Linked DNA regions of Thalassoroseus pseudoceratinae. Each later gene encodes a partner of the first gene's protein in a complex. Links are inferred from orthologs where the notes say so. Each region holds a gene or a part of one and is shown on either strand. Other genes may lie near its edges. The genes, in order: G6R38_RS20955 and G6R38_RS10275.

Evidence for each region.
Region 2: the proteins of G6R38_RS20955 (region 1) and G6R38_RS10275 are in contact, whole or in part, in a crystal structure (PDB 6PL5), measured with the Thermus thermophilus proteins. The link is inferred for Thalassoroseus pseudoceratinae from one-to-one orthologs. Residues at the interface, in WP_223903432.1 of Thermus thermophilus: Arg4, Ile5, His6, Leu8, Ala9, Phe12, Ala15, Leu16, Leu19, Gly20, Arg22, Ala23, Trp24, Leu26, Gln27, Val28, Tyr31, Tyr34, Leu36, Leu43, Thr45, Asp47, Lys156, Gln157, Gly158, Ser160, Val184, Leu201, Glu202; in WP_223903423.1 of Thermus thermophilus: Phe161, Val165, Phe168, Val169, Leu172, Pro198, Tyr199, Glu202, Tyr211, Arg212, Asp213, Gln220, Val221, Gln223, Ser224, Ile226, Ala227, Ile228, Gly229, Ser230, Gly266, Phe267, Val270, Leu274, Tyr277, Gly278, Leu281, Phe285, Leu289, Arg297.

What each region holds. Positions count from the first base shown.
Region 1 is NZ_JAALXT010000006.1:89,029-98,056, forward strand. What follows is about bases 2,325-5,260. They hold G6R38_RS20955 (peptidoglycan D,D-transpeptidase FtsI family protein), read left to right. Parts: upstream 2,325-2,674; coding sequence 2,675-4,846; downstream 4,847-5,260. Other genes in these bases: mreD (rod shape-determining protein MreD), read left to right, coding at 2,325-2,599; G6R38_RS20960 (hypothetical protein), read right to left, coding at 4,875-5,260. Also shown: G6R38_RS20940 (rod shape-determining protein), read left to right, coding at 1-1,016; rod shape-determining protein MreC, read left to right, coding at 1,031-1,990; more of mreD, read left to right, coding at 2,087-2,324; more of G6R38_RS20960, read right to left, coding at 5,261-5,279; G6R38_RS20965 (alpha/beta hydrolase), read right to left, coding at 5,497-6,381; G6R38_RS20970 (DUF4153 domain-containing protein), read right to left, coding at 6,505-8,121; G6R38_RS20975 (DUF1559 domain-containing protein), read left to right, coding at 8,446-9,028. UniProt on the Escherichia coli protein: Catalyzes cross-linking of the peptidoglycan cell wall. Responsible for the determination of the rod shape of the cell. Is probably required for lateral peptidoglycan synthesis and maintenance of the correct diameter during lateral and centripetal growth.
Region 2 is NZ_JAALXT010000002.1:1,219,039-1,228,057, reverse strand. What follows is about bases 3,727-6,653. They hold G6R38_RS10275 (FtsW/RodA/SpoVE family cell cycle protein), read left to right. Parts: upstream 3,727-4,586; coding sequence 4,587-5,720; downstream 5,721-6,653. Other genes in these bases: G6R38_RS10270 (sulfatase-like hydrolase/transferase), read right to left, coding at 5,743-6,653; G6R38_RS10280 (TlpA disulfide reductase family protein), read right to left, coding at 3,727-4,399. Outside these bases: G6R38_RS10295 (serine/threonine-protein kinase), read left to right, coding at 1-1,669; G6R38_RS10290 (hypothetical protein), read right to left, coding at 1,724-2,221; G6R38_RS10285 (DUF480 domain-containing protein), read right to left, coding at 2,414-3,199; more of G6R38_RS10280, read right to left, coding at 3,242-3,726; more of G6R38_RS10270, read right to left, coding at 6,654-7,284; G6R38_RS10265 (hypothetical protein), read left to right, coding at 7,783-8,091; G6R38_RS10260 (hypothetical protein), read left to right, coding at 8,115-8,492; G6R38_RS10255 (hypothetical protein), read right to left, coding at 8,584-9,019. UniProt on the Escherichia coli protein: Peptidoglycan polymerase that is essential for cell wall elongation. Also required for the maintenance of the rod cell shape. Functions probably in conjunction with the penicillin-binding protein 2 (mrdA).

The DNA.
Region 1 (9,028 bases):
ACCTTGCCATCGACTTGGGTACCGCGAACACTCTGGTTGCGGTGCATGGGTTCGGTGTATTGGTGAACGAACCGTCGGTGGTGGCGTTGCAGAAAGGCAGTCGACGGGTTCTGGGGAAGGGAACAGCCGTCGGAAAACTGGCCAAGCAAATGCTCGGTCGCACGCCGGATTCCATCACCGCAATTCGTCCGCTACGAGACGGTGTGATTACCGATTTCGAACTCTGTGAGGCGATGCTGCGATACTTTATCCAGAAGGCCCGCAAGAACAGTCGGGGTCTGCGGCCGCGAGTGGTGATCGCGGTACCGGGTGGCATCACACCGGTCGAAAAACGGGCCGTCTTCAACAGTGCCGAACGCGCCGGAGCCGGTCGCGTATGGCTGGTCGAAGAATCCAAAGCCGCCGGGATCGGGGCCGGTCTGCCGATCTCCGAACCGATGGCAAGCATGGTCTGCGACATCGGTGGTGGGACCACGGAAGTCGCGATTTTCAGTCTGGCGGACATCGCATCGTCGCGATCCATTCGGGTCGGTGGCGATGAACTCGATCAGGCCATCATCGACTACATGAAACAACACTTTTCGCTTCGAATTGGTGACCAAACGGCGGAGCAAGTCAAAATTGCCGCCGGGAGTGCGTATCCGCTCGACCAGGAATTGACGGCGGAAGTCAACGGTTTGGACACCATCAGCGGTGTGCCTCGCAAGGCCATCGTGACCAGCGAAGAAATCCGCGAGGCATTGCAAGACCCGCTCGAAGCGATTTTGGGCTGCGTGAAATCGACTATCGAAAGCTGTCACCCCGAACTCGTCGCCGACTTGGCTGACAACGGGTTGATTCTCACCGGTGGCGGAGCACTGTTGCGGAATTTGGATCAATTTTTGTGGGAACGACTTGGTATCCCCGTGCGGGCAGCGGACGATCCGCTCACGACTGTGGCGCGGGGAACGGCCATCTGCTTGGATCACTTCGCCCAATGGCGGGACAGTTTGGACTCCGGCGATCGCGACGTATAGAGGAGACGCAACCGATGAAAACGGAACTGCGAATCGTCGTGCTGCTTTCGCTCGTGGCGGTGGGGTTGTTGGCTGCTCCGAAACGGTGGGGGCAAACGCTCAAGCAATCCACGTACGATGCCCTGGAGCCGGGATTGCAAGTTTCCCATTCCACGCGGGATACGGTCAGTCAATGGATTGAGAATTGGCAACGACCGGCTGGAGTCGATCCACGAGTCGAGCAACTCGCCACCGAGGTGCGTCATTGGCAAGAACAAAGCCGACGTTGGCAAGCCGAAGCTGCCCAACTCCAAGAGCAGTTGACGCTCACACAGACACAAGGTGTCGCACCCTGGCCCGTCGCAAGTTCGGAACCGCTGTTCGTACCGGAGATGATCTCCGCGAATGTGCTCAGCCGGGAATCCGGATCGTTGTGGAAGTCGGCCACGCTGATTGATCTCGGCCGCAGTCACGGACTGATCGGCGATGAATTGGTCTTGGCGGACGAGTCCACGGTGATCGATCAAGGAACCGATGCAGGTTTGTCGGTGGGACGGTCGGTGTTCGCCGGTCGATGTGTCGTTGGTCGATTGCTGGAAGTCGGAAGTTCCGTCAGCGTCGTGCAACTGGTCACTGACGAGAAATACCGAGGGCTTGCAAGAATCGTGCGTCGCACCACGGATGGATTTGTCTACGGTGCCGAAGGCATTCTCGCTGGCACCGGAGGCGAAACGTGCATTTTGGAGCATGTGCCCGCGACCGAACCGGTCAGCGTGGGTGATGAAATTTTCTCCGCCAACCCCGATGAAACTGGCGGACATCCGATGTATTACGGGACGATTGTGGAGGCCGAGTTGTCAGCCGATCGTCAAACGTGGGCGATTCAGATTCAACCTGGATTTTCGCCCGGTTCTGCCTCGCAAGTGACGGTTCTGCGGGAAAAACCCAATCCCCTCCGCACCGCATCCGCCGAGCAACCCAAAGCGAACCGTTGACCCCAGCGTTCGTTTCGACCCGAAACCCAATACCACGGTGAGACCCGCCGACGACACCGAAGACGAGTTCCTCTCAATCGAAGCGGTGACATAGAGATGCAGCATCTCGGATTTTTACTCCTCATTTACACAGCCTTGGTTTGCCAAGTGACGGGAGTTTTGACCGGTCCCGTCGGACCGCATTACCTCGTCTTGGCTGTCGTGACTGCCGGGCTGACGTTACGCGGATGGTCGGCGTATGTCTGGGCAGCGATCGCGGGGTTACTGAGTGATGGCTTGATCGGTGGTCCGCTGGGAGTCGATATGCTGGTGGGCGTCTGGACGGTTTTCGGAATTCGTCGCTGGTTGGCAAGTCATTCCCAACGTGGCGAATCCGCTGGCATGACAGCCACCGTTAGCGTGGCAGCCGTGGCGATCTTCGCAGCATTGTTCTTTTCGCAAACCGCCCGATTACTCATCACCGGTCAGCAATCCGATCATGCCCAAGTTGTGCTTGCAGTCGCTGCGACGGGATTCTGCACTTTGGCCGTGGTGTTGATTTTCCTATGCGTGCAAGCATTTGTCCGCCGATTGGCCGTCCAACCCCTACCCCACGAAATCAATCTGTAAGCGATTCCACGTTGCCGATGAAGCCCCCACGGGATCACGCTCCGCGACTCCCGCTTTCGACAGACATCACCACCGATGCTCAACCAACCCCGAAGTCTGTTCGACGATGCAACCGATTCCATCACCGAATCGGGATGGCAAGTCGATAGCCGTCCGATCGGCCGACTCTGCTGGTTATTCGTGGGGTTCTCGGTTCCGATCTTGCTGATCGTTGTTCGTCTTGCGTACCTACAATTTGCCATCGGCTCAGATTTCGCCGCCCCTTATGCACAGACGACCGAAACCTTCGAAGACATCCCCACATCCGATGGACGGATTCTCACTCAGGACGGTCAAGTTCTTGCCGAAGACACCTTCGAGCTGAGCTTGCATATTCACTATCGCTGGCTGGAAGAACCTCCGAACGATGCGTGGTTGCGACAACAGGCGTTGGACCGATTAGATCGACTCGCCCGACGTGATCCGGTTCTCGTTCAACAAGCCAAGCAACAAGTCCAAGCGGATCGCGAAACGCTATGGCGGCGAATAGCCGAAGAAACCGGCACGCCAATCGATGAACTCAGTCAACGACGACAAGCCATCCAACAACGGGTCGAACGCATCGCGACCCATGTGAGAGAAAATCACGAACGAAAACTCAAAGCTCAGCAAACTCCGTTGGAAACTGCTCCCCAATCGGAATGGTGGGAACGGATTTGGCAGCGAATTCTAGATGAACTGACCAACGCCCCATCGCGAGAGCGTCGCGGTCCGATCGTGATTCGTGAGGAGTTGGACTATCACCCGCTGTTGGAATCGATCTCGTTACACACGGCGGCAAAGTTTGAATCGGCCCCGGACCAATTTCCCGGTCTGCTCGTACGACGGACTTCCTCACGAGTGTATCGAGACAGTTCGTTGGCTCCGCATGTGATCGGCGTGCGAACCCAAATCCAGGGAGACGAAATCCGAGCCCGTAAACAGCAATTTCCCGATGGCGACCCCTTGGCCTATCGGGAAGAAAACCGCGTCGGTCGCAGCGGAATCGAACGGCATCGCGAGCTCGTCTTGCATGGAATGCCCGGCCAAAAACGAATCGTCAAGAACCGACAAGGCGAGATCATCACGACCGAAGTCGTCCGGCATCCGCGACCAGGTCAAGATGTCACTCTGACCTTACACGCACCACTCCAACGACAGTTACAGTCCCTCCTTGCGAGGACATTGGCAGCCAGAACCGGCGAAAACGCCGACCCCGCAGCCGGAGCTGCGATTGTTGTGATGGATGTCCGCACCGGAGCCGTCGTGGCGGCGGTGTCTGCTCCCGATTACGACTTGAACGATCTCATCACCCCCACGGTCGACCGTTGGCAGGAACTATCATCCGACCCACGACGCCCATTCTTCAACCGTGTGACCCAAATGGCTATTGCCCCCGGTTCGGTCTTCAAAACATTGACCTCAATTGCCCTACTTGAGAGTGGGCAAATCGACCCTGATGCTCCGTTCTATTGTCGAGGATTTTTAGATAGTCCACAGAGTCATCGCTGTTATATCTATCGCCATTACGGTGTCGGCCATCAACACATTGGTTTGGCAGACGCGATCGCACAGTCTTGCAACGTCTACTTCTTTCACGGAGCCCGCGTCATCGGTGCCGAGCCAATCGTTGGCTGGGCCGACCGTTTCGGATTCGGCCGTCCGACCGGAATCGACCTCCCAAGCGAAGCAGCCGGACACGTGCCCTCACCGACCGATGAAGGAGCATGGTACAACGGTGACACGTTAGGGCTGGCGATCGGGCAAAGTCGCTTGGCGGTCACGCCACTGCAAATCACTCGCATGATGGCAGCGGTCGCGAATGATGGTCATCTCGTCACGCCGCATTTTGTGCAGCGAATCGGCGGACAGTTCACCAGCGGAAACACGTTATCGGAACCGATTCCCGGTCTCACGCCCGACACACTCGAACGCATCCGCGAGGGTCTGGAACGTGTCGTCGCTCACCCGGGTGGCACGGGATACAAAGCGGTCCGATCAAAGCTCGTTCAAATCGCTGGAAAGACGGGAACAGCGGAAGTCGGTGGCAAAGAAGACCACGCCTGGTTTGCCGGCTACGCCCCTGCAACTAGTCCTCGGTATGCGTTGACTGTCATTCTGGAACACGCTGGAAGCGGCGGAACCGCAGCCGGTCCGGTGGCTAAACAAACGGTGGAATCCCTAGTGCAACTTGGCCTGATCAACCAGAAAAGTAGCACTACAAACTAGCCATACACACGAACGACACATTCGCGATCTATTCACGATCCTGCATTAGTGATCGGTACTCTTCCTCTGAAATGCTATCAGTCAGATACCGATAGGAAAGAATATAGCGTTGAATGCGGATGGTATCCCGGTCGATAATATCGGGACGCAATAATGTTCGTTCAAGACTAGAGTTGTCGCGAAGATCCGAGAGCTTCACTTCCCGAGCAATCGGATTCGGTTTGCAGGCGATGACATACTCGGCGTAGGACTGATCCGACTCATGTGTCACAAGCGACAAGGCTTCTACAATTTCTTCGCGAAAGCCTTCGGCGCGGATATCGTCCAAAGTCACCGACGTATCTTCCACCACATCGTGCAACACCGCTACGATCTGAGCCGCCTCACCTTCCACACCCATCATGACACGAAGCGGATGCAGAATGTATGGCACACCACTTTTATCCTTCGTTCCCGAATGCGCTTTCGCAGCGATCTCAATTGCCTTCTCGATCGTAGCCACAACAAAACCCTTATGTCGACATGAACCATTCTGCAAACCAGCAAATTGCTAGATTCCGTTTTCGAGTCTCCAGACTAGACCAAAACGAGCTTTGGTCTAGTCGATCTCACCGCTCGCGCGATCAATACCGCTAAGACGACTAAAATAGCTACTTCTTCAGCCGATCAATCAAGTAGGTTGTCGAATTCGAATATTTCTCATGTTCTTGACCGGGGTGAACGAGCACCACATCTACACCCACTTCTTCGAGGCGTTCCGCGAGTTTGACGCCCATGATTCCCGAGTGTGTGGGATCTTTCGGAGACGCACCAACGACCGGAACTTCCCCACGATAGAATAGTGCGATCGGCGGATCGTCTTTGGAGACGTGCTCAATCGGCGAGTACTCTTGAATCCAAGGCAGAACTTTTTCTCGGTTCTCGATCAAACTATTGATATTCGGTAAACCGAATGCGTGTGCACCATAGCGATAGTTGGGCATCCATTCACGGAGTTCTTTTGGATCGAGAGACACCTGGGCTCCGTTGACGGCCGCGCAATAGAGGCGAGTCGACTCACGGGCGATGGGATCATCACTGTCTGGGTCGGCCAAGTCATCATGAAATGCTAGCCAAAGAGATGAACACGCCCCGGCCGACCCGCCAGTCGCCCCAATGCGTTTTTTATCCAAGTTCCATTCGCTAGCTTTTGATCGCACGAATTGTAATGCACGGGCCGCGTCCTCTAACGGAGCTTTTACCGGCGGAATGACTTTGTCTTGGACGGCATTTTGAACATAGCGATAGTTGATCGCCACCACAGAAATCCCGTTCTGCAAAAACGCCTTCGGATTCGTCTTCTTATCACCTCCTCGCCAACCACCGCCGTGAATGTAAAAAACCACGGGCGTCGGTTGATCGGATTTCGCTGGATAGAAATCTAACACTTGCCGAGGGTGGGTCCCGTATGGCACATCCTTGAGAGTCTTCAGTTCCTCGGCAAAACTTTGAGTTGCCAATGTCACAAGTAACAGCGTTGCTAGTATCGACTTCATCAGTAGTTCCATCGTGGCAAGTGGTTCAGGAGAGAGACACGGAGTCACTGGTCCAACACTCAGATTATGCAGCGACGGCGTTGGGATTCCTAGTCACTCCCGACGAACCCCATTCCGTGCCGACTACCACCATTGCATTGTGTAGTAGTGGAAACGATGAAGAGCGGCATTCCTAAGCGGTTGATCGAGGAAAGGTTCCCATAGCGGTTTTGTTTCTTGCAAACGTGCAGCGAGACACACTTTGGCACCTTGACAAGCGGTCCAATGCTGCGGACGTGATGATGCTGTTCTTGAGGACCGATAACCGAATGACGTCTCAGCTGCCTGCGCATACATCGCGCGAACGCCATCTCGGATAATCGCATCATCGCAGTTCAAGAGTGGTGCAATGGCACAAAGCCCGCTGGCATCCAGAGGGTGTTCGCTGATTTGCACCGCCGGTGCCGGATGCCCCGCGAGCACCCATCGGGAATTGGCCGTGTGAACTAACATATCGACCGGCAATACAAGGTACAGCCAAATGAAGAAACACACCGTCCAGAGTTGTCGTCTTAATAGCCAAAGGAAACTGGCATTCTGGGTCACTTTTCGCAAGACCAGCAAAAACCCGACAATCACGGAACAGATGCCAAGCACGCCGACAACTCGCATTCGCGTCATGCCATTGAATTGGATGTAGATCCCAAGTCGGTTGAAGACGGCCATCGCGAGCAAACCATTCTCCACAGACCACACCCACCCCCATTTCCGTAGATTCGGGCAGCGAGGATCCTGCAAGACGGGTCCACGAAAAACCATGGAGAGAACAACCGTTGCTAGGGCCAACGCGAATGTCAACCAAGCCGCTCCTTGATGAGCATAGCCGGAGTAGTAAAAACCATCTGGGAATTCGCGGAACCACAACGTCCGGAACTCAAAGACGAGATACAACGCAAAGAGGATGATGACCGCCACCAATGTATTGCGGTACGCCGTATAGAGTTGGTTTACCGACTGGTCCGTGCTTTCAGACGATTCTTGCTCCGTCGGTTCGAGCGAATCTACGACCGGTAACGTGAACGGAAGTGGCCGCCAAAGCCCGACCGTGAACCAAGCAACAGTGCCCCACCAAACCACTTGTAATGGCTTCGGAAGAAAACTCGAGAAGGAATCTCCAAACCACTCGACGAATCGGGAGAGGTTGCCTCCGACCAGTTCCGCCAAATCGGGATTCGCCATCACGAAGATCGCGCCAAACACAAGGACGGCCATCGCCGGCAACGCAACACCGAGTCCCCCAGATCGCGAGACCCCCAATTTCGGCTGACCGAGTCTGGCCCCGTATTGAATCAGTCCAAGCAAACCGGCGGGCAATATCTGCACAAGATACTGAAAGAACTGGGCAAAGAACGGGAGTCGCCCTGCGAGGGTCATTCCAACAACAACCACTAACGCGAATCCCGCAAGCAACAAACCGACCGATCCCAACCACGCCAGGCGAATGGCGGCGACGAGCAACATGGTCGTTGCCACGATGAAATCCAGTCCGAACCGTGGTCTCGGTGAGCCAACCGCTAGCAGCACTGGAAACGCCGCCAACAACACCGCCACCCCGAAATACCCATGGCCGTGATAGACCGTCGCATCGGCAATCGCCACCGTGACCAACAAAGTCAGCACTTCTCGCACACGGACGGGAGCAGCATTCCACCACGGTGTGATGCCGGCACTTCGGGTCCGTTCAGCTTCCAAGTCGGCCATGCTCTCTCCTTCGGCGTGTCAATGTGAATTCATTTCAGCCTATCAACTCCAACCGATCGAAACTTTTTCTTGATACCGAAATCACGCGAACCCTCAGCCTAATTTCAGGGCATCACTGCCCGTAAAGTCATCACTGCAAGTATGTTCGGGCATGTCTGAGATTGCTAATGAAGATTTTTAGGGGCCTGCAAGTCCCTACCACCGCCTGTCTTAAGAAACTTTTGCCTTGTTCAGAGGCCACACTTGTGTACATTGAGGGAATTGGCATCGGTATTGCTTTATGTCTGAGTGAACTCTCTTTGACTCTATTCTTATGGAAGTCCTATGCAACGTTCGCAGCACGTCCCTCGACGCGGATTTACGCTCATTGAATTGTTGGTGGTCATTGCGATCATCGCGATTTTGATCGCCTTGCTTCTCCCTGCGGTTCAACAAGCCCGGGAAGCGGCTCGTCGAACTCAATGCCGGAACAACCTGAAACAACTCGGGATCGCTCTGCACAACTACCACGACACCGCCCGCAAGTTCCCGCCAGCTGGTGTGGGATACGGCTGGTGTACCGGGGCTGGCGACGATTATATCACGAATGCGAACGGGCTTTCATTTTTGTTGCCCTACATCGAGCAAAACAATTTGGCTGAGAGTATCGATAGCCTGCATGCCCACCAAGGATTTGAAGGCGGCGGTTGCTGCAGTTACTCCGGTAACACCAACGGGACACTTGCGGGAGACCCAGCCGTCAACGCACAAGCCATGACGACCTTAATCGACGCCCTGCTATGCCCGTCCGATCCCGGCCGTACCCACCTCGGAACGGGCTACCACTACGGCGTGACCGTAAGCCCCGGTGGAGCCAAGACTTGTTACGATTTCATTTCATCTCGTAGCATCCTTGGCAACTGCAATT
Region 2 (9,019 bases), on another replicon or contig:
GGGCATCGCTTTGTTGATCATGTTGATTCTAGGAACGGCGGTTTCGTCGTATTACGCGGTGACGGCGTCGCGTCGTGCTCGTGAGGCCGAACAGAATTTTCGGCGAGCACGGGCCGCTGTAGATGAGTATTTTGTCCGGGTGAGCACCGATACGCTACTCAATCAACCCGGTATGCAACCACTACAGCACGAACTGTTAAGGCAAGCACTCGAATACTACCGGGAGTTCCTGAATGATCGACACGCGGACTCCCAGCTTGAAGACGAATTCGCGGAGACGCACTACCAAGTCGGTTTGATCACGGAAGTGATTGACGGCCCGGAAGCAGCGATGTCCGACCTGCTCATTGCGCGGGATTTGCAGATGGCTTTGTTGAAACAGAGTCCGAACGACGTGAATCGAATGCAGTCGTTGGGTGCCACTCTGACGGCATTGGGACGGGTCTACTTCCAGAACAACAACGAAGAATTGGCACGGGATTCGTACCTGGAAGCTCTCGAAATTCGGAGACAATTGGCAGAGCGAACGGAAGCTGTGGAATCTCAGCGAGAGTTGGCGAACGCGTATATGAATTTGGCGATTATCGAGCAAGATTCCAAGAGCCAAAACGAACGAGTCCAGGCACGAGAGCACTATGAACAAGCACAGCGAATCCGTGAGCAGGCTCTTCAGAGAATCGACACGTCCGAGCAGCAGCGACTGAAACTCGAACGGGATCTCGGCAAGGGATGGTTCAACTTAGCGCAAGTTTTCGATAACGCAGAGGCAGCCCGTGAGGCATACGAGCGAGCGGCGGAAGCGTTCCGGAAAGTCATCGAGGCGGAACCGGCGGATCAGCAAAACCGCTTCCGCTTGGCGCTCTGCTACCGAGCGTTGGGAGATGACCTCGTCCAACAAGAACGATTTGGAGCGGCCATCGACGAATTCAAGAAGGCATCCGAGGAGTTCTTCGTTCTGACGGTTCAAAACCGTCAGGTCGATGACTACGCCCAAGAGTACGTGGTCACGCAACTGACGTTAGGGGATCTGCACCGCGATGTGGGAGACTTTCGCAAGGCGAGCATTGCCTACGACGAAGCGTTGGAGGTGTTGCTCCCGCTGTTGAGTCGCTCACCTTCGGCTCCATTGATGACGGCGGCGGCTCAGACACACCATGCGCTAGGACATGTCCTTTCCCAACTCGGTCAGCATAGCGCAGCGGTTGATCAGTTCGAGAAAGCACTGTCGCATTGGCAACAGCATGAGCAAACAAGTCAGACCATCGCACCACAACACATTTGGGACCGTGCCACGTTGCACCATGATACCGCGAAGGCATTCGCCACACTCGGTGAACCGTCGGCTGTCGTCGAGAATTACATAGCTGCGATTCAGCTGCTTGCAAAATTCCCACATACCGATGCAGACGCGATGTCAATTGTGTACCAGCAAGGAATGCTGTGCATCGATCTCTGTGACGCAATCCAGCGGTCGGATACGCTGGGCATTTCCCTTGCTTTGCAAACCCGAATCGAAGCCTTGGATTTGTTGCGGCAGACAATCACTCGAATCCAGCCGCTCACGAAGGACATCCCGGAGTTTCAGGCGGTTTATGAGGAACTTTCAGCTCTCTTGCTGCGAATCCCCGAGCGACTGCCGGCGAAAGCCGAAAAGCCCGCGAACTTCTGATAGCGAAGTTCACGGGCTTCGTTGTTTTCAATTTCTCAGATCACGTGAGTCGTCTCACCAGCCGAGATAGACAGGGCTGAGACCGCAAGCACCATATGCGGCGTAGCCATAACCGTAGCCGTAAGGGTAATACGGAGCGTAGCCAGCCCATCCGAAACCGCCGTATCCTGGCGGATAGGCGTAAACAGGATAGGCAACCGGCGAGAATGGCACGTAATTGGAGTAGGTGAACACTGGGGCGTAGTAGTCAACATACGGTGCCCAGAGATAGCCGGCGGTCCAGTATGCCGGATAGCCGCTGTAGCCGTAGATCGAGTATCCGCAGGTGTTGTAGCAGCCTTGGAAGCCATAAGACCCACAGCATCCATAGGCACTCATGTCGGCGGGTTGGCCGCTGTCAGCCGATTGACCGGCGTCAGCCGAATCCGATACTTCCGATTCAGGATATGCCGGGGCAGCTCCGGCTGCCGCGTCTTCTTGAGCCGCAGAAATTTGTGTCATGCACGCGACCATTGCCAACGCACTCAACATTCGCCATGCCAGTTGTTTCATACCATTCCCCCTGGTGAATATTCTTGAAGTTCATACCGCAAACTCGAACCGAAGACGCGGCGCAATATCTCCCGCGACTCTCCCAAATTACCAGCCAATCGCGAGACACTCAAGTTTTTGGTGATCGAATCGCCAGAGATTTCGGGGAAACTTCCTCAGGGTGTATCGATCCGGTGAAGATGTTGCCGAAAATCAACCACCAAGTTCCTGACGCAGTCGCTGAAAGTCGTCACCCAAACGCCCGAGTTCATTCCGAAGCGTGAGGACATCATCCCGCAACTTCTGATTGTCTTCCCGGAGGGCGACCACTTCGCTTTGGAGTTCGGTGAATTGCTCAGTCGTCACGGCATTTGCCGCGATCGCTGCGGGGGTTGCCTGCGATCGTGGGGCCGATACGGGTTCATCAAAGTCCTGAGATTCGTCTGCGTCGTCCGTCGGCTGGAGAACCATATTCTCCTTGGCTCGGTAGAAACCGTGATCGACCATCGTGCCGCGGCGTTCAAGGTTGCCGCTGCTTTGCACCCAGCTTTGATCCAACATGCCCGCGAGTGCTTCACGGAGTTGTTCCAGGTTCTCGATGGGAACCATTCGACTTGCGCGAGCACGAAGTTCACCGAGCCGCTGTTTGCCGCGGAGCAGAAGTTCGCCCATGATTGCCAACTGCGGTTCGGTAATCGTCAGCCGATGCCGAATGTAATGCCGATAACGGGGGGCACGTCCAGAATCGGTGTGAATCTCCCCAACCAGGCCCATTTCTCGGAGTTGCTCGAGAACATCAGCGACCTGGTCTTCGCTGTACCCGGTTACGGGATCCCGGTTACTTTTCTGATTGCAGCCCGTCGTCAATGCTTTCAACGTCAACGGGTAAGAATCTGGGGTGGTTAACCCCTTTTCAATCAATGTGCCAATCACTCGCCGTTGTTGTCTGGTGAGTTCGGTGAGTGGAACGGAACTTTCTTCCGGTGGCGTCTCCAACATCTCTTGCGGACTCCTTCAGCAATTTCCAACGTTGTGACAAACTCACTTGGCGGCCAACAATTCTTTGACCAAGGGAATCACATCCGCTTCATACGTGAATTCCCCGGCGCTGTTCGCATCGAATCGTTTCGCCACATTCCCATCCTGCCCGTAGACGTAAATTGCCGGCAACGATCCCAATTTGAGTTTGTCGTAGAGTTTCTCGTCGGCAACATTCGACATCACGTTCGTCAGCGTTGCGTTCTGCGAATTCAGGAACTCCATGACAAATTCCCGGTTCGATTCCGGTTTGCCGTTCCCCTGGTAATCCATGTTGAACGAGATGCATTTGACCTGTTCCGGATAAGACGCCTGCAATTTCACAAGGTTGGGAAACTCCTGCATGCAAGGCAGACAATGGTTCGACCAAAGATCGAGGACCACGACTTTTCCACGGTGTTTGGCGACGATTTCCTGGGTTTGCTCCCAGTTGAGCGTTTGCAACTCGACATCGCTTTTCGCGACCGGTTTGCTCTCTGGTTGAGAAGGCTTTTCCTCGGATTCGTTCGTTTTTTCGGGCGTCTTGTTTGCGTCTTCCGCGGGCGTTTCTTCTTCGAGTAGCAACTTGACTTGCGGAATCACGTCGGAACGAATTGGCAGCGGGCTGTCTTTGTCACTATCGAGCGAAACACTAATTTTGTGCCGCAACTTGCCGGTCTTGTCGTACAGGAAAATCGCCGGAAAGCGAACCGAGCCGGTGGACATCAACAATTCAAACTGCGGTGCGACAGAAAGCAGATGCCGAAAGTTCGCTTCATGTTCGGTCAAGAACTTCTGAACCGCTTTGACACGAGTTTTACGATCGTCGGTATCGTTGAGCGCGGAATTGAGATTGACACTCACAAACTCGACGTCTTCGTCTCGGAAGATCTTCGCCATCCGGACAAATTCGTTGATTTCCTCCTCAACGAACTTGGTTCCTTCACTCCAAAACATGACCGCCGTAACCGAACCGGGTGACGACTCAATCGAGGCGGCAGTTTCTGCCCACGGTTGGTAGGCGACCTCTGGCTCACCTGGCAACGGTCCTCCCAAGTCTTCCTGCGGAGGTTTGACTTCGCCGTTGTCATCATCCGTCTTCGAGGAAGAGCAGCCAACCGCCGTGCATAATGCCAGAACCAAAACCAGTAACCGGCTACAGGGATGGATGTATTGTCTCATTGTCAGGCCCATAAATTATTCCGCGACAGTTGTTGTCTTAGATGCCCTCGATTGTGGCGAACACTTGACCAAATCGCAAGTTACGGTCGAGCTGCCAAGGGCGTGATGAAATCGCTGTTCGCGCGGAAGCGAGTTTCCGTTACACAGATACCCGAACCGCAACCGAGTCGATTTGGGCCCTCCCGGCATGTCACAAAGGGATCACAACGAACGAATTCGCAGGACACCTTGGCTTCTGGTGTTTTGCCCGCTGGCGTTGATGTTGATCGGGCTGACCGGTATCGATCGCGGCGATGCATTGGCAACAAGTGGAGATTACTTCTCCAAGCAAGCGGTCTGGATGTGTCTCGCGATGCCCGCCATGTTGGCCGCGACATGGATTCCCTACCGACTCTTCAAACCGCTCGTATGGCCCTTGTTTCTGGTCAGTGTAATCCTGCTCATCGCGGTTTTCTTCTTGCCGGCACGCAACGGTTCTCGACGATGGATTCCGCTGGGGCCAATTAGTCTTCAGCCGTCCGAATTGACGAAGCTAGCGTTTATTTTGGCGTTGTCGCGTTACCTGATGTATCGCCGGAACTACCGGCAACTCACGGGGTTACTGATCCCGTTTCTGGTGGCTATGGTGCCGATTGGGCTCATCCTGCGAGAGCCCGACCTGGGAACATCGCTTGTCTTCATTCCCGTCCTGTTCGGAATGCTGTTCACAGCCGGTGCTCGCCCCCGACATTTGATCTCGCTTGTCTTGCTTGGCGTCAGTCTCACGCCTGTGCTTTGGATGGGCATGAGTGCCGAACAGAAATCACGGGTGGTCACATTGTTCACACAGGCTGACGGTGGACCGGCTCCGCGTGGTGACGGCTACCACCTTCACCAATCGAAGCAAGTCTTGGCGTTGGGGGGCCCGTGGGGGAGTGAATTGGGCGGCATGTCGGTGACCAATCCGTATGCTTACCACCTTCCGGCAGCTCGGACCGACTTTGTGTTCTGTTTGATCGGCGAACGCTGGGGTTTCGGGGGTTGTGTGCTGACTTTGGGGCTGTATCTGTGTCTGATTGGTCGAGGACTTCTCGTCGCTGCCGCGACTCGGGAACCGTTTGGGCGATTGGTGGCTGTTGGAATCGTGACGCAATTCGCAACTCAGGCCATCATCAACGCCGGAATGACCGTTGGCCTGATGCCCATCACCGGCCTGACCTTGCCGCTCCTGAGCTACGGTGGTTCAAGCTTGGTGGCGACGTGTTTTTCGATCGGTCTACTGATCAATATCGGTATGCACCCCGGCTACGAGATGCATGGCGACCCGTTCCGCTTCGATTGATTGCACGCAACCAATCCAGCGACTATTCCGCGATTGTCAGACGGTTGACGATTTCCGGATGCTCCGCAGCGACATCCGTTCTTTCACCGGGATCGTTCACTAAGTCGTAGAGCAACACATCGTTCACACCCGCGGATTTCACGGCTTTCCATGGCCCCAAACGAGCCGCCTGTGCCATCCGGTACCGCCAATACAAAACCCGTTCGGCTAATTCTCTCCGGCCGTAAATCTCTGGCATCAGAGAAGTTCCGGGGAGAAATGTCGGTTTTTGAATTGCCCAGGCCAGTTCCGCGAGTGTTGGATGCAAGTCCCAAACGACCGCTGGTGGCAATCCGAGGCGATTCGTGGGAAAGAAGCCGGGGAATCGAGCGATCAACGGAACCTGCAGGTTGGCCTGCCCCAACCCGTGCGGTGCAAATTGATACGGACCCAGACTTCCGAGTCCATTCAAAGCAGCGGCGTTGTTCGGGTCTGGACCGGTGAACGCGGTGAAAAAGACAGCCGTTCGGTTTGTCAGTCCCAGGACCTCCAAACCACTGAGTATCCGTCCCACATCTTGGTCCATCATCATCAGACCGGCGGCATAGCGGTTTGCAGTTTGACCCAACCCGTCGCGGGTCGGTGGAATTCGATCCAACAACGCTGCGGGATACCCCATGTAGTTGGGCAGATGGAGCTGAAGATAAAACGGACGTCGTCCGCCACGCTGTGTCCGAAAGAACCGTAGCGATTCCCGCACGAATAAGTCGCCCGCAGTAAACCCAGGCTGTGCATTGTTTTGCGCGATTGGTTGAAGGGGTTGTTCCTCACCGAGCCAGATATTGTCTGGCGTGGGATCATCCATCGCAGAGTAGGGCAGCACGCCCATCCATTCATCAAATCCATGATTGAGCGGGGTGTCGAGCGGTGCGTTGTCCGGAGCGCCCCAAACGCCGATGAAGCCCGTGTCATAACCGGCCTGCCAAAGCGTCTCGGCGACATTGCAGCGGCTGTTTCGAAGTTGGAAACGTGGTTCGGCTTCCTCATCGGCTTGACTCGGCAGTTGTCCCGTCAGCAGCGACCACCGGGAAGCCAATGGATCAGGACTCGCACCGTGAAAACTCAGAAATCGAACCCCATTCTCAGCCATTCGATCCAAGTTCGGCGTGATCGTGGGTTCTTGTCCATAGACCCCCAAATCATTTGCAGCCAAGCGGGGGGCAACAATCATCACGATATTCGGCGAACGTGCCGGGTTCATCACACGGACCTGGCGATTGGCGTCACGGATGGCTTCCCGATTGGATCGTTTCATCCGTTCCAATTTGCGAAGAGCCTCGTTCGCTTGTTCCAATCCATTCTGGACTTCCGCCGGAACTGCAATCGGAGAAAGAGTTTGCAGTTGATCAATTACGGAATCCAACCCCAGGGAATCCGTTGTGGATTCTGTCTTGGTTGATTCTTCGGCGGATTTGGCGACGTTGAACAATGTGGCTTGCTGACCACAACCGCTCAAACAGAGTCCGCACACCAGGCACAGAAGGACCGACGGAACGCGGAGAATACGATCAACAAGGTGACTCATCGTGTACCGACCTGTTTTCTTGTGGAAATTCAATTTCCAACGAGATGCAAGTTGCATGCCGATGGGTTCGACTGTCCGGTTTGTCGGTGTCTTCCGCAATGGTCCTGTTGTTCCGGTTGTGACGGTTATCGGTGTGCATCACGTAATATCGAATTCGCGGTTCCTTCCTGACCGATGTTCAAGGGCAGAGCAGCTAACAAGTATTCATGGCGTGCTTTGTCTCCCGGGAATGTGCAGAACACTGAATTCTTCACGTTCGCCGGAGACACAGAAGACCGGAGTACGGTCGTCTGCCCGAATGGGGAACAAATCCCTGGCCTTTTTGAGCATGGAAAGGAATCCCGCTCATGTATCTGTTGCCCTTAGTCCTGGTGGGAGCTTCCCTAGGAGCGGACGTCGCATCCTTTGACGGAGTCTCGACCCAATCAAACGCACCAGTCATTCATACCGTTCAGCCTCAAGTCATCGACTTCGCCAGCTACAACGGCACCAGCGCCCATGTGGTGTCTCATCCAGGAATACAACACGTCAGCGCTTGCGCCCCGAGTTGCACCGCATCCCCAACTTCGTGTGCAACATCCGTCTGTGGACCGTTCGCCCAGGACTCTGTTTGCCAGTCTCATGGAGGTCAGTACTACGGCGGATGCGTCTCGACTAACGCGTGTCTCGCCTGTGGAGGTGGACTTGGCTATGGCAGCCAGTATGGCGATGGAAGCGGCTATTGCGAAGCCTGTCGAGGTGGCTCTCCGCACGCTTGGCAATACGGATATGCCGGTGACGATTGCAACAACGGCTGCTGCTGGTTAGACGAGTGCTGGAACGATCACCTGATGCAAAATTGTGTGGGCCCTGGCGACTTGTATCCTCACTACGCCTACTATCCCAAGTTCCACGGCTACTACTACTTCCGCCCCTACAACTACATCCATGTGGAACGGGATGCAGCACTCGCGGCGGCGATGGGCGGTGATGTCCGGGCTCCATACAGCACCGAGTTCCTGAAGCCAATGTTCCAAAGCTTCGCGACGAACTCGCCTCTTCCGCCTCAAGATGAGAAGCGTCCGTTCGATGCCAAGCTCCCCAAATTGGAAGACTTGGTCGGTGGCCAATCCAACAAGGTTCCTGCTCCACCCCGAACGGAAACAATGCCGGAATACGAACCACCGGCCCCGGCTCCAGCCGCACCGCTGAGCATCCCAGGAATCTGATTCCCAGCGACACCATCACGGACGACGGAACCACAGACAATCGAATCCGAAAACATCAGCCCGATGGAATTCAATTTCCATCGGGCTGAGTCTATTTCAAGGTCGCATGAGGCCGATCGCTAACCAACGTTTGCGGATTGGTGCCCAGATCGAACACATAATAGTTTCCAGCCGTATACACAATCGGCGAATCTAACGGGTAGGGCAGGGGAATGTCCGATTCCGGCATGTCTCCACCAGTCCGAAGACTTCGAGCCCGATCTTTCACCTCTCGAATTTGCTGGTCACGAAGAAGCGACGTCTCGATATTCGCAACCAGGTAGCGAATCGGTGTGTTCCGATGAGCTTGCCAAATCTCTTGACGACGGCTTGGCAGAAACACGAGCAATTCCAACGTGTACACATACCGGGTTGGTGGCGTGAGCCTCATGCGGTCATACAACGCGACCAGTTCCGAGTTGTAACACCATACGTCCCGCGTCCCGACCTCATTCTCGGCCAAAAAGTCCGCGACTTTGTCAATGTCC